DNA from 2 places in the Variovorax sp. NFACC27 genome. Region 2 is predicted to be linked to the other one. Evidence: riboswitches for the same ligand, from Rfam matches in the RefSeq annotation. Region 2 holds a riboswitch; the other holds the start of a gene.
What was found. Region 2 has a riboswitch for cobalamin ahead of ABL840_RS14485 (TonB-dependent receptor). Riboswitches for the same ligand answer to the same signal wherever they lie in the genome.
Positions count from the first base shown of each region.

Region 1 (5,424 bases), 1.8 Mb from region 2:
TGAATAGTGGAATGTGTGGCCGCGCAGGACATGGCTGCCGAGCGCGAGCTGCTGCGGCCCGAGGCCGGCCAGCCGCTTCTGCATGGTCACGCGGCCGGGCAGCAGGCCCCAGAGGCGGTGGACCTGCCCGCCGTCCTGCAGCGCGAGTTCGTCGAACAGCGCCATCATGCCGCCGCACTCGGCCCAGACCGGCTTGCCCGAGGCGACGTGCGCGGCGAGCGATTCGCGCATGGGCGCGCAGGCGGCCAGGGCCCCGGCGTGCAGCTCGGGATAGCCGCCGGGCAGCCAGGCCGCATCGCAGGCAGGCAGTGCATCGCCCGCGAGCGGCGAGAAGAAGCTCAGCCGCGCGCCCAGTGCCGTGAGCACGTCGAGGTTCGCCGGGTAGATGAAGGAGAAGGCGGCGTCGCGCGCAATGGCGATGGTGCGGCCGGCGAGCAGCGGCGGTACGGCCTGCGCCTCGTCGGATGCGGGAGCCTCGAAGCGCACCTGCGGCATGCGGGCGACCGGCATCTGTCCGAGCGGCGTGGCGGCCAGCACGTCGGCCGCCGCGTCGAGCCTCGCCGTCGCGTCGCCGAGTTCGGTGGCGGCCACCAGCCCCAGGTGCCGTTCGGGCAGCGTGAACCCCGCTTCGCGCGGCAAGGCGCCGAGCCATTGCGAGGGATCGCGCAATGCGTCCTTCAGCATGCCCGCGTGCCGCTCACTGGCCACGCGGTTCGCCAGCACGCCCGCCCACGGCAGGCCGGGGCGGAAGTTCTGCAGCCCGTAGGCCAGCGCGCCGAAGGTGCCCGCCATGGCCTGCGCATCGATCACCGCCAGCACCGGCAGGCCGAAGCGCTGCGCCAGGTCGGCGGCACTGGGAGTGCCGTCGAAGAGGCCCATCACGCCCTCGACGATCAGCAGGTCGCATCCGGCCGCCGCCTCGTGCAGGCGCGCGCGGCAGTCGGCCTCGCCGGTCATCCAGAGATCGAGCGAGTGCACGGGCGCGCCAGTGGCCAGCGCAAGCCAGTGCGGGTCGAGGAAATCGGGGCCGCACTTGAAGGCGCGCACGCGCCGGCCCTGGCGCGCATGCAGCCGCGCCAGCGCGGCCGCGACGGTGGTCTTGCCCTGCCCCGAGGCCGGGGCGGCCACGAGCACGGCGGCGCATGAAACCGCCGCGGCACCGCTGGCGGTGCCGTCCGGACGGGAAGATGAGCTTATTGAGGCGTCCACTTGAGACCGACGTACGCGGTGCGGCCTGCGGTGGCGTACAGCCGCGCGAACTGGTAGTCCTTGTTGCCCGCATTGTCGACGCGCGCGACCAGGTTGAGGTCGCGCGTGATCTGCGTGGTGGCCGACAGGTTCAGCACCGTGTAGCCGCCGAGCTTGACGCTGTTGGCGGTATCGTCGTAGCGGCGGCTGGAGGTCTGCACCTCGGCTCCCAGCGTCCAGCCAGCGACGCGCCAGTCGGCGCCGATGGTGGCGTGGCGCTGCGCGCGGCGGGCCAGCAGGTTGTGGGTGGCAAGGTCGCGCGGGTCCTGGAAGTCGAGCGAGCTGCGCAGCGTGACGTCGCCGATGCGGTGGCTGCCCGACAGGGTGACGCCCTGGTAACGCGCGCGGGCCGTGCTCGCGTAGCAGCCGAAGGACGAGGCGCAGCCCTTGGCCGAGCCGTCGAACACGATCAGGTTCTGCACGCGGTTGGCGTACGCGACCACGCCCAGCTGGGTGGCGCCCTCGGTGTACTGCAGGCCCAGCTCTAGGTTGCGGCTCGATTCGGGCTTGAGCGTGGCCAGGCCGTATTCGCTGAAGCGCTGGTACAGCGTGGGCACGCGGAAGGCGGTGCCGGCCGACGCCGTGAAGCGCAGCGACGGCGTGATGGCATAGCCGTAGGCCGCGCTGCCGGTGGTCTTGCCGCCGAACTCGCTGTCCCTGTCGTGGCGCACGTGCAGTTGCAGCGAGTGCGGGCCCTGCACGAAGCCGTAGCCGAGCGAAATGGCGTTCTGCGAGCGGTCGCGCGACAGCAGCTTCGAGGTGGTGGTGGGCGCGTTCTCGAGTGCGTCCTCGCGGCGCTCCAGCGTGGCGGTGACAAGGTGCGGGCCGAAGCGGAATTCGTTCTGGAACAGGTAGCCGCGCAGCTTGGTCTCGGTCCGGTAGAACGAGGGCTGCGTCTTGTAGACCGACTGCGAGTCGGTCACCTGCACGCGGGTGCTGTAGATGTCGTTCCACTTGGCCGACCAAGTCAGGCCGGCGGTGCGCAGCGTGTTGCTCGACACGTCGTCGCGGAACAGGATCGGCGGCTTGGTCTTGTAGGCCACGGTGGCGTCGTAGCCCGCCTTGGTGTCGCTGGCGAGCATCGTGGCCTCGATGCGCTGGTCGGGCGTGATCTGGAAGCCCAGCTTCACGTTGCCCGAGGTGCTGTTGTAGCCGTCGCGATCGGGGCTGGTGAAGCCGTCCTTGGTCACGTTGCGCTTGTCCACGGGCTGCACGTTGTAGCCCTTGCTCTCTTCATGCGCCACGCCGAACGAGTAGTCGAAGAGGCCCGACTTGCCGCTCACGCCGCCTTCGATCTTGCGCAGGCCGTAGCTGCCGATGCCGATGCCCGCGTAAGGCGACACGCCCTCCTCGCCGCGCCTGGTGAAAAGCTGGATCACGCCGCCCACGGCGTCGGAGCCGTAGACCGCGGCGGCCGGGCCGCGCAGCACTTCGATGCGGTCGATCTGCGAGAGCGGAATGCCTTCCCAGCCGGCGCCGCCGGTGGATTGCGAGTCGATGCGCACGCCGTCGAGGTACACGGCGGTGAAGCGCGTCTCGGCGCCACGGATGAACAGGCTGGTGGTGTTGCCCACGCCGCCGGAGCGCGAGATCTCGATGCCGGGCAGGCGCGAGAGCACGTCGGCCACGCCGGTCGCGCCGCTGCGCTCGATCGCCTTGCGGTCGACGATGGAGACGTCACCCACGAGGTCCGACAGCGGCTGCGGCGTGCGGTTGGCCGTGACCACCGTCTCGGCGAGGGCTGGCGCCTCCTGCGCATGGACCGCCGTGCCGCCGAAGGCGGAAACCAGTGCGAGCGGCAGGCAGGCCTGGCGGAAACGGCGCGCAGGAACGCGGCCGCGGGAAAAGCAAACGTGGGAAATCATGAATCAAGCGAACGAACGTCAATACCCCTGGCCGGCCTCCCCGCCGGCGCCTGGGCGCAATGGCCGCGCATGCGTTCATCGTCGACGCGTGCGGCAGCCGCCTTGTTGGCCGGTATCCGGGCTGGCAGAACGGCTCCTCACCGCCTTCCCAGACACCTGTTTCAGGGCGTCCAGTGGCTTCGATGGAAAGGGGCTGGCACCTTGCGGCGCCGTCTGCTTGACCGTTGCGGGGGCAGCGCAGGCGGCTTCGGCCTTGTTCCGGTACGAACCCGGGGCTTCCACTCCTGCTTCCCGTTGAACTGCGCCGTGCGAACCACGGCGCGAGCACCAACGGGCGGAATTCTATGCCCTGCCCAGCGCTACTTAAGTCGAAAGTCGTGGTACCGCTAACATCGACGGCCATGATGCGGCCCGCCTCGGTCTTCCTGAATCTTCGCTCGGCGCTGCAGCGTCTCTTCGGTGTCTCGGGCTGGCAGTCGATGCTGCTGTGGTCCATCGTGGCCGGACTGCTCGGCACGCTGGCGACCGAACTCTTTCGCGCGGCACTGCTGGCCTTCGAGCATCTGGTGCTCGGGCCCGGCGAAGGGCTCGTGGCGATGGCCAAGCACCTGCCGTGGTGGGCGCGCATCGCCTGCCCCACGCTCGGCGGGCTGGTGGCGGGACTGCTGCTGGTGCTCGCGAAGCGCGTGGCCGAGCGCAGCGCCACCTCGGACTACATGGAAGCCATCGTGCTGGGCGATGGGCGCATTCCGGTGGCGCAGACGCTGGCGCGCAGCGCGTCGTCGCTGGTGAGCATCGGCACCGGCGGCTCGATCGGGCGCGAGGGCTCGATGGTGCAGCTGGCGGCGCTGGCATCTTCGCTGTTCGGGCAGGTGTTTCGCTTTCCGGCCGAGCGGCTGCGGCTGCTGGTGGCCTGCGGCGCAGCGGCCGGCCTCACGGCAGCCTACAACGCGCCCATTGCCGGCGCCTTCTTCGTCGCGGAGATCGTGCTGGGCTCCATCGCGATGGAGAGCGTGGGACCGATCATCATCGCCTCGGTAGTCGCCAACGTCGCGATGCGGGCGCTGCCGGGCTACCAGCCGCCCTACAGGATGCCGCCGTTCCCGGAAATCCACGGCACCGAGGTCGTGCTGTTCTGCGTGCTCGGCGTGCTGCTGGGCTTCGCGGCGGTCGGCTTCCTGCGCGCGCTGCAGGGCAGCCGGGCGCTCTTCTCGCGGCTGCCGCTCGCGCTGCCGTGGCGGCTGGCGCTGGGCGGGCTCGTGATGGGCGCGGTGTCGGTGCCGATGCCGGAGGTCTGGGGCAATGGCTACAGCGTGGTGAATTCGGTGCTGCACACGCCATGGGCATGGACGCTGATCGCGATGGTGTTGCTCGCCAAGGCGGTCGCCACCATGGCCACGGCGGGCTCGGGCGCGGTGGGCGGCGTGTTCACGCCGGCGCTCTTCTTCGGCTGCATGATCGGCGCGCTGTTCGGCCAGGGCGTGCAGGCGCTGTGGCCGGCGGCGAGTTCGGCGCCCTTCGCCTACGCCATCGTCGGCATGGGAGCCTTCCTGGCGGGCGCGACGCAGGCGCCGCTGATGGCCATCCTGATGATCTTCGAGATGACGCTGAGCTACCAGGTCATGCTGCCACTGATGGCTGCGAGCGTCATCGCGTACTTCGTCGCGCGCTCGGCGAACGCGGGCTCGATGTACGAGATCACGCTGCATCGCAACGCGCAGCGCGACGACCAGATGCGCCTGCGCGGGCTGCACATGCGCGACCTGGTGCAGCCGGCCGAAACGGTGGTCGGACCGCAGGCGGACCGCGAGGCCATGAGCAGGCTCTTCCTGCAGTACCCCGTGAAGTACCTGTACGTGGTGGACGCGGACAACCGCTATCTCGGCGTGGTGCCGCTCTCGTCGCTCGGTACGGCGCCCCAGGAGACGACGGCGGGCGCCCTGCTCTCGCAAGCGATCCAGCCGATCACCGCCGGCACCGGGCTGGGCGAGGCGCTGCAGCGCTTTCTCGACCACCTGGGCGAGCGGCTGCCGGTGATCGAGAGCGCGGAAAACCCCGTGCTGCTGGGCGTGGTCGCCAAGAGCGCGCTGCTGGCCACCTACGTGCGGCTGAGCGAGGCCTGAAAAGGCCCCCAGGGGTTTGATCGGCAGGCGGCAAAGCCGCAGAATCCCTGCCACGCCGGGCAGCGCGTCCGGCCTCGGCGGGACCGCCTCCCCGGGAAACTACAATCGCCAACCATGCCCGCCTCCAGCCCCATCGATCAGATCGCCGAGCGCGTCGAACGACTGCTCGTGCGTCACGAAGAGGTGCA
Region 1 is NZ_CP157613.1:4,908,496-4,913,919, forward strand. Features, by position in the region: gene ABL840_RS23000 (cobyrinate a,c-diamide synthase) at 1-1,209, opposite strand, end outside; gene ABL840_RS23005 (TonB-dependent receptor domain-containing protein) at 1,194-3,113, opposite strand; cobalamin riboswitch at 3,203-3,460, opposite strand; gene ABL840_RS23010 (ClcB-like voltage-gated chloride channel protein) at 3,515-5,236, shown strand; gene ABL840_RS23015 (hypothetical protein) at 5,351-5,424, shown strand, end outside.
Region 1: another riboswitch for cobalamin. It lies ahead of ABL840_RS23005 (TonB-dependent receptor domain-containing protein); the one in region 2 lies ahead of ABL840_RS14485 (TonB-dependent receptor).

Region 2 (5,424 bases):
TGGGCACCTCGTCCAGCGAATCGGTGCTGCCGCGCATGATGGAGAAGATGGAGAACCTGGGCGCGAACAAGACCTGCGTGGGTCTCGTCATACCGACCGGCTACTCGTTCAACCTCGACGGCACTTCCATCTACCTGACGATGGCGGCCGTGTTCATCGCGCAGGCCACCAACACGCCGATGACGCTCACGCAGGAAATCACGCTGCTGGCGGTGCTGCTGCTCACCTCGAAGGGCGCGGCCGGCGTCACGGGCAGCGGCTTCATCGTGCTGGCTGCCACGCTGTCGGCGGTAGGCCATGTGCCGGTGGCGGGGCTGGCGCTGATCCTGGGCATCGACCGCTTCATGTCGGAAGCCCGCGCGCTGACCAACCTGATCGGCAACGGCGTCGCCACCATCGTGGTCGCCAAGTGGACCGGCGAACTCGACGAGACCCGCCTGCGGGCCGGGCTCAACAACGAGAGCTGGGTGGAGGCGCAGGAGCCCGAGGTGCTCGATGCCGCCCGCACCAGCAAGATGGCGGGCTGAACAGGCCGCCTGAAACGGCCGGCCGGGAAGGCCGTTCGAAATGAAAGGCCGGGCATCGTTCCTGCAAAATGGAGCGATGCCCCACAGCGTCTCCCTCATCAACACGATCGCCGCCGGCCTGGGGCTGGCGCTCATCCTCGGCTTCCTGGCGGCCAGGCTGCGATTGCCGGCGCTGGTCGGCTACCTGCTGGCGGGCGTGATCATCGGCCCCTTCACCCCTGGCTTCGTGGCCGATGCGGGCATTGCCGCCCAGCTCGCCGAAATCGGCGTGATGCTGCTGATGTTCGGCGTGGGCCTTCATTTCTCGCTCGACGACCTGCTGGCCGTGCGCAAGATCGCGCTGCCCGGCGCGCTCGCCCAGATTGCGGTGGCCACGCTGCTCGGCGGCGGCCTGGCCCTGTGGTGGGGCTGGAGCCCCGGCGCGGCGCTGGTGTTCGGGCTGGCGTTGTCGGTGGCCAGCACGGTCGTGCTGCTGCGCGCGCTCGAAAGCCTGGGCATCCTCGATTCGTTCACCGGCCGCATCGCCGTCGGCTGGCTGGTGGTGGAAGACCTGGCGATGGTGCTGGTGCTCGTGCTGCTGCCGCCGCTGGCGGGCACGCTGGGCGTGTCGGGTGCTGCCGGCTCGGGCGATCCGCTGTGGCAGACGCTAGGCCTCACGCTGCTGCAGGTGGGCGGCTTCGTCGCGCTGATGCTGGTGGTGGGGCGGCGCGTGTTCCCGTGGATCCTCTGGCAGGTCACGCGCACCGGCTCGCGCGAGCTGTTCACGCTGTGCGTGGTGGCCGCTGCCGTGAGCATCGCCTACGCGTCGGCTGCGCTCTTCGGCGTGTCGTTCGCGCTGGGCGCCTTCTTCGCCGGCATGGTGATGCGCGAGTCGCAGTTCGCCCACCGGGCAGCTCAGGAATCGCTGCCGCTGCGCGACGCCTTCGCGGTGCTGTTCTTCGTGTCGGTCGGCATGCTGTTCGACCCCTCGGTGCTGATCGAGCGGCCGCTGCAGGTGCTGGCGGTGGTGCTGGTCATCGTGCTGGGCAAGTCGCTCGCGGCCTGCGCGCTGGTGCTGGTGTTCCGCTATCCGCTGGGCACGGCGCTCACGGTCAGCGCCAGCCTGGCGCAGATCGGCGAGTTCTCGTTCATCCTGGCGGGGCTGGGCGTGTCGCTGGGCCTGCTGCCGGTGGAGGGGCAGAGCCTGGTGCTGGCCGGGGCGCTGATTTCCATCGCCACCAATCCGCTGTGGTTCAGCCTGATCGCACCGATGCAGAAATGGCTGCATGCCCATTCCTCCTTCGCGCGCGGACTCGAGATGCGCGACGACCCGCTCGCCGAACTGCCCATGACCACCGAGGCGAAGTACCTCTCGCGGCAGGTGGTGCTGGTGGGCTACGGCCGGGTGGGGCGCCGCATCGCGGCGGAGCTCGACGCGAACGACATCCCCTACGTGGTGGCCGAGCAGAACCGCGAACTGGTCGAGAAGCTGCGCGAGGCCGGCACCCCGGCCGTCTGGGGCGACGCGGCCGATCCGGCCGTGCTGATACAAGCGCACATCGCCCGCGCCCGCGTGCTGGTCGTGGCCACGCCCGACACCATGAACGTGCGCCAGATGATGGAAACCGCGCGCACGCTCAACCCGACCATCCAGACGGTGATCCGCAGCCACAACGAGCAGGAGGCCCGGCTGCTCACGCAGGAAACCTCCGCCACCGTGTTTCTCGGCGAGCAGGAACTGGCCCAGGCCATGGCCCGCGACGTGGTCCAGCGCGCCGTGTCGATGGCCGTGCCGGCCTGAGGGCCCCTGAAAGGGACTCTTTCCCTTCAGGGCTTCAGAGGTCTTCGATCACCAGCGTGCGGTAGCGCTGGGCGATGGAGTAGGGCACGGTTCGCACCAGCTCCATCAGCCGCTCGGCGGCCGCGCCGTCCTTCGTCCTGACGAGCAGGCCGGTATGGCCCTCTTTCGCCAGCTTGGCATAGGCGCGCACCGTGGCCGCGTCGGTGCCGGCGGAGGGCAGGGGGCTGTCGGCCGACCTCACGGTCGGGACGATCTCCGCGAGAACCGTCTCGGCTGGAAGCAGGTAGACCTCGTCGCCGCTCATGCCCTTTTCGATCAGGCGGTGGCCGATGCGGTCCGCATCCTCGGCGCTGGGGAACATCACCATCGAGTAGCCGGTCGGGTAGAAGGCGCCGCCGATGCTCGATCGCATGCCGGGTTCAAGAGTGAAGTGCTTCATGCTGCCTCCTGTTCTTGGTCGGTTCTTCTTGGAGTCTCGTGAGTCCCTGTTGATACAACATTAGGTCGCACCCGGGGCGTGCTCTGTAGGAGAACCCCGAAAGCTCTGTCAACCACGCCCGTGCATTTCCTGTTCATCCAGTAGTCAGGCAGCACATTCATCCTTGCACCATGCCCTCTCCCAGAAACATCGCACTCACCGTCCACGAACTGGAGGCGGGCGAGTTCTACTGGGTGCTGATGGAGGCCGTGGACGACACGCCCGGCGAAACCTCCCACGTCTATGTGCCGCTGGAAGCCGCCCACGAGCCCTACGCCACCTATTCGAACGCTCTGGTGGCCGGCGTGGCCATGATGCGACGGCTGTTCGGCCCCGACGGAAAGCCCGGCTGAAGCCCGCGGCGCGGCCCCTCCCGAGGGGGCGCTACCTATAATCCCGCCGTTCCGGTGCGGCAGTTTTCATTAACTGCGCCGGACAACACGGTTCGAAGGTGCCCCGCACGCCATCTCATCCATGGCGACGGGGTTAAACGGGAAGCAGGTGCGCCGCGTCGTCGTTCTCTTGATCGATCGATGCGTCAATTCCTGCGCTGCCCCCGCAACGGTCAGCGGATCTGGAAACCCTCACGCACGTGCCATCTCGGTTGGCACGGGCAGCCACTGCGCTTCGGCGTGGGAAGGCGAGGATTTCCGTCGTGGCGTGCATCCACATGAAGCACGCCGCGGCGCTCCGCAAGCCCGGATACCGGCCCTCGCAACCGCCTTCGGACGCTGCGGGAGTGCGTGTCCGGGCCTGCCGCATCCCTCGCCCCCGAGCCGCCGCAGTCCCTTCGCCTCTTCTTCCGCCGCGTCCTTCATCGGTCGGGAGCCTGCGGGGACGCAGGCCGGAGGAGAAGCTACATGGGTCATGCATCGCCGCGGCGCGATCGCAAGGGTGTGCCGCCACCGCGCAGGACACGCCTTTCGGGTCTTTCGGGCCTTTCGGGCCTTTCGGGCCTTTCGGGCATTTCATTGGGATTGGGGCTGGTTTTCGGGCCTTCGGTGGCCCTGGCGCAATCCCAGGACGAAACAGTCGTCGGCGGCGGCCAGAGCCTCAAGCCCATACAGGTGGAGGCCGACCGGCACGTGCCGCTGGCCATCGACGAGCCCACCCAGACCGGCAGCCGCCTCGGCCTCACGCCGCTGGAGACGCCGGCCAGCATCGAGGTGCTGACGGGCGACACCATCCGCGCGCGCGGCGACGTCTCGGTGGTCGATGCCGTCACCCGCGCCACCGGCATCACGGGCGCGCCGGGCCCGGGCAACGGCGGCACCGCGCTGGGGGCTCGCGGCTTCCTGGGCCACGGTTCGGTGATGCAGCTCTTCGACGGCACGCGCCTCTTCGCGGGTGCCGGCACCGTCACCTTCCCCTTCGACACCTGGTCTGCCGACCGCATCGAGGTGCTGCGCGGCGCGGCCTCGGTGATGTACGGCGAGGGCGCCATCGGCGGCGCGATCAACGTGGTGCCGAAGAAGCCCACGCGCGGCCCGATCCGCAATGAAGCGCTGGTCACGCTGGGCTCCGACGCCACGCGACAGGTGGCCTTCGGCAGCGGCGGGGCGATCGACGACAGGCTTTCGTACCGCTTCGACATCAGCCAGCGCAACACCGACGGCTTCATGCAGCGCGGCGAGGCCGAGAGCCTTGCCGTGAGCGCGGCCGTGCGGCTGGACGTATCGCCGCAGCTGCAGTTCACGCTCTCGCACGACGAGGGCCGGCAGTCGCCGCAGCGCTACTACGGCGTGCCGCTGATCGACGGCCGCCTGAGCAGCCAGACCCTGCGCCAGAACTACAACGTGGACGACGCCGAGATCAAGTACCGCGACAAGTGGACCCGCCTCGACGCCCAGTGGACGCCCAACGAATCCGTCACCGTGCGCAACCAGCTCTACCGGCTGGAGAGCAAGCGCCACTGGCGCAACAGCGAGACCTACACCTACAACGCCATCACCCGTCGCGTGACGCGCGGCGACTACCTGGAGATCGGCCACGACCAGGAGCAGATCGGCAACCGCACCGACGCCACCTTCAGGCACCGGCTGTTCGGCCTCGCCAACCAGGTGCTGGTGGGCTTCGACGCGAACCGCATCGACTTCACGCACACCAACGATTCGCCTTACGGCGGCCGCTCGGTGGTCGACCCCTTCGTCTTCAACCCGGGCTACTACGCCTCGCCCGTGGCCTACACGCCGCGCTACAAGACGAAGACCAGCACCTACGCCTTCTTCGCCGAGGACAAGCTGGCCTTCGACGAACAGTGGTCGGTGGTGGGCAGCCTGCGCTGGGACCACGCGAAGGTCGCGCGCACCGACTTGCAGAACGCCGCCAACAGCTTCGGCAAGACCTTCGAGTACGCCACCGGCCGCCTCGGCGTGGTCTATGCGCCCGACGCCTCGCAGTCGTTCTACGCGCAGGTGGCGCGTGCGGCCGATCCGCTGGGCTCGCTGGTGACCACCTCGGCCTCGCAGGCGGCGTTCGATCTCAGCACCGGCAGGCAGGTCGAGGTCGGCTACAAGCGCCAGCTCGCGGACAACCGAGGTGCCTGGACCGTGGCCGCGTACAGCATCAAGAAGAACAAGCTGCTGTCGCGCGACGCCATCGATCCGACCGTCACCCAGCAGGTCGGCAAGCAGTCTTCC
Region 2 is NZ_CP157613.1:3,087,312-3,092,735, forward strand. Features, by position in the region: gene ABL840_RS14465 (dicarboxylate/amino acid:cation symporter) at 1-527, shown strand, start outside; gene ybaL (YbaL family putative K(+) efflux transporter) at 604-2,307, shown strand; gene ABL840_RS14475 (hypothetical protein) at 2,342-2,746, opposite strand; gene ABL840_RS14480 (hypothetical protein) at 2,917-3,138, shown strand; cobalamin riboswitch at 3,218-3,514, shown strand; gene ABL840_RS14485 (TonB-dependent receptor) at 3,787-5,424, shown strand, end outside.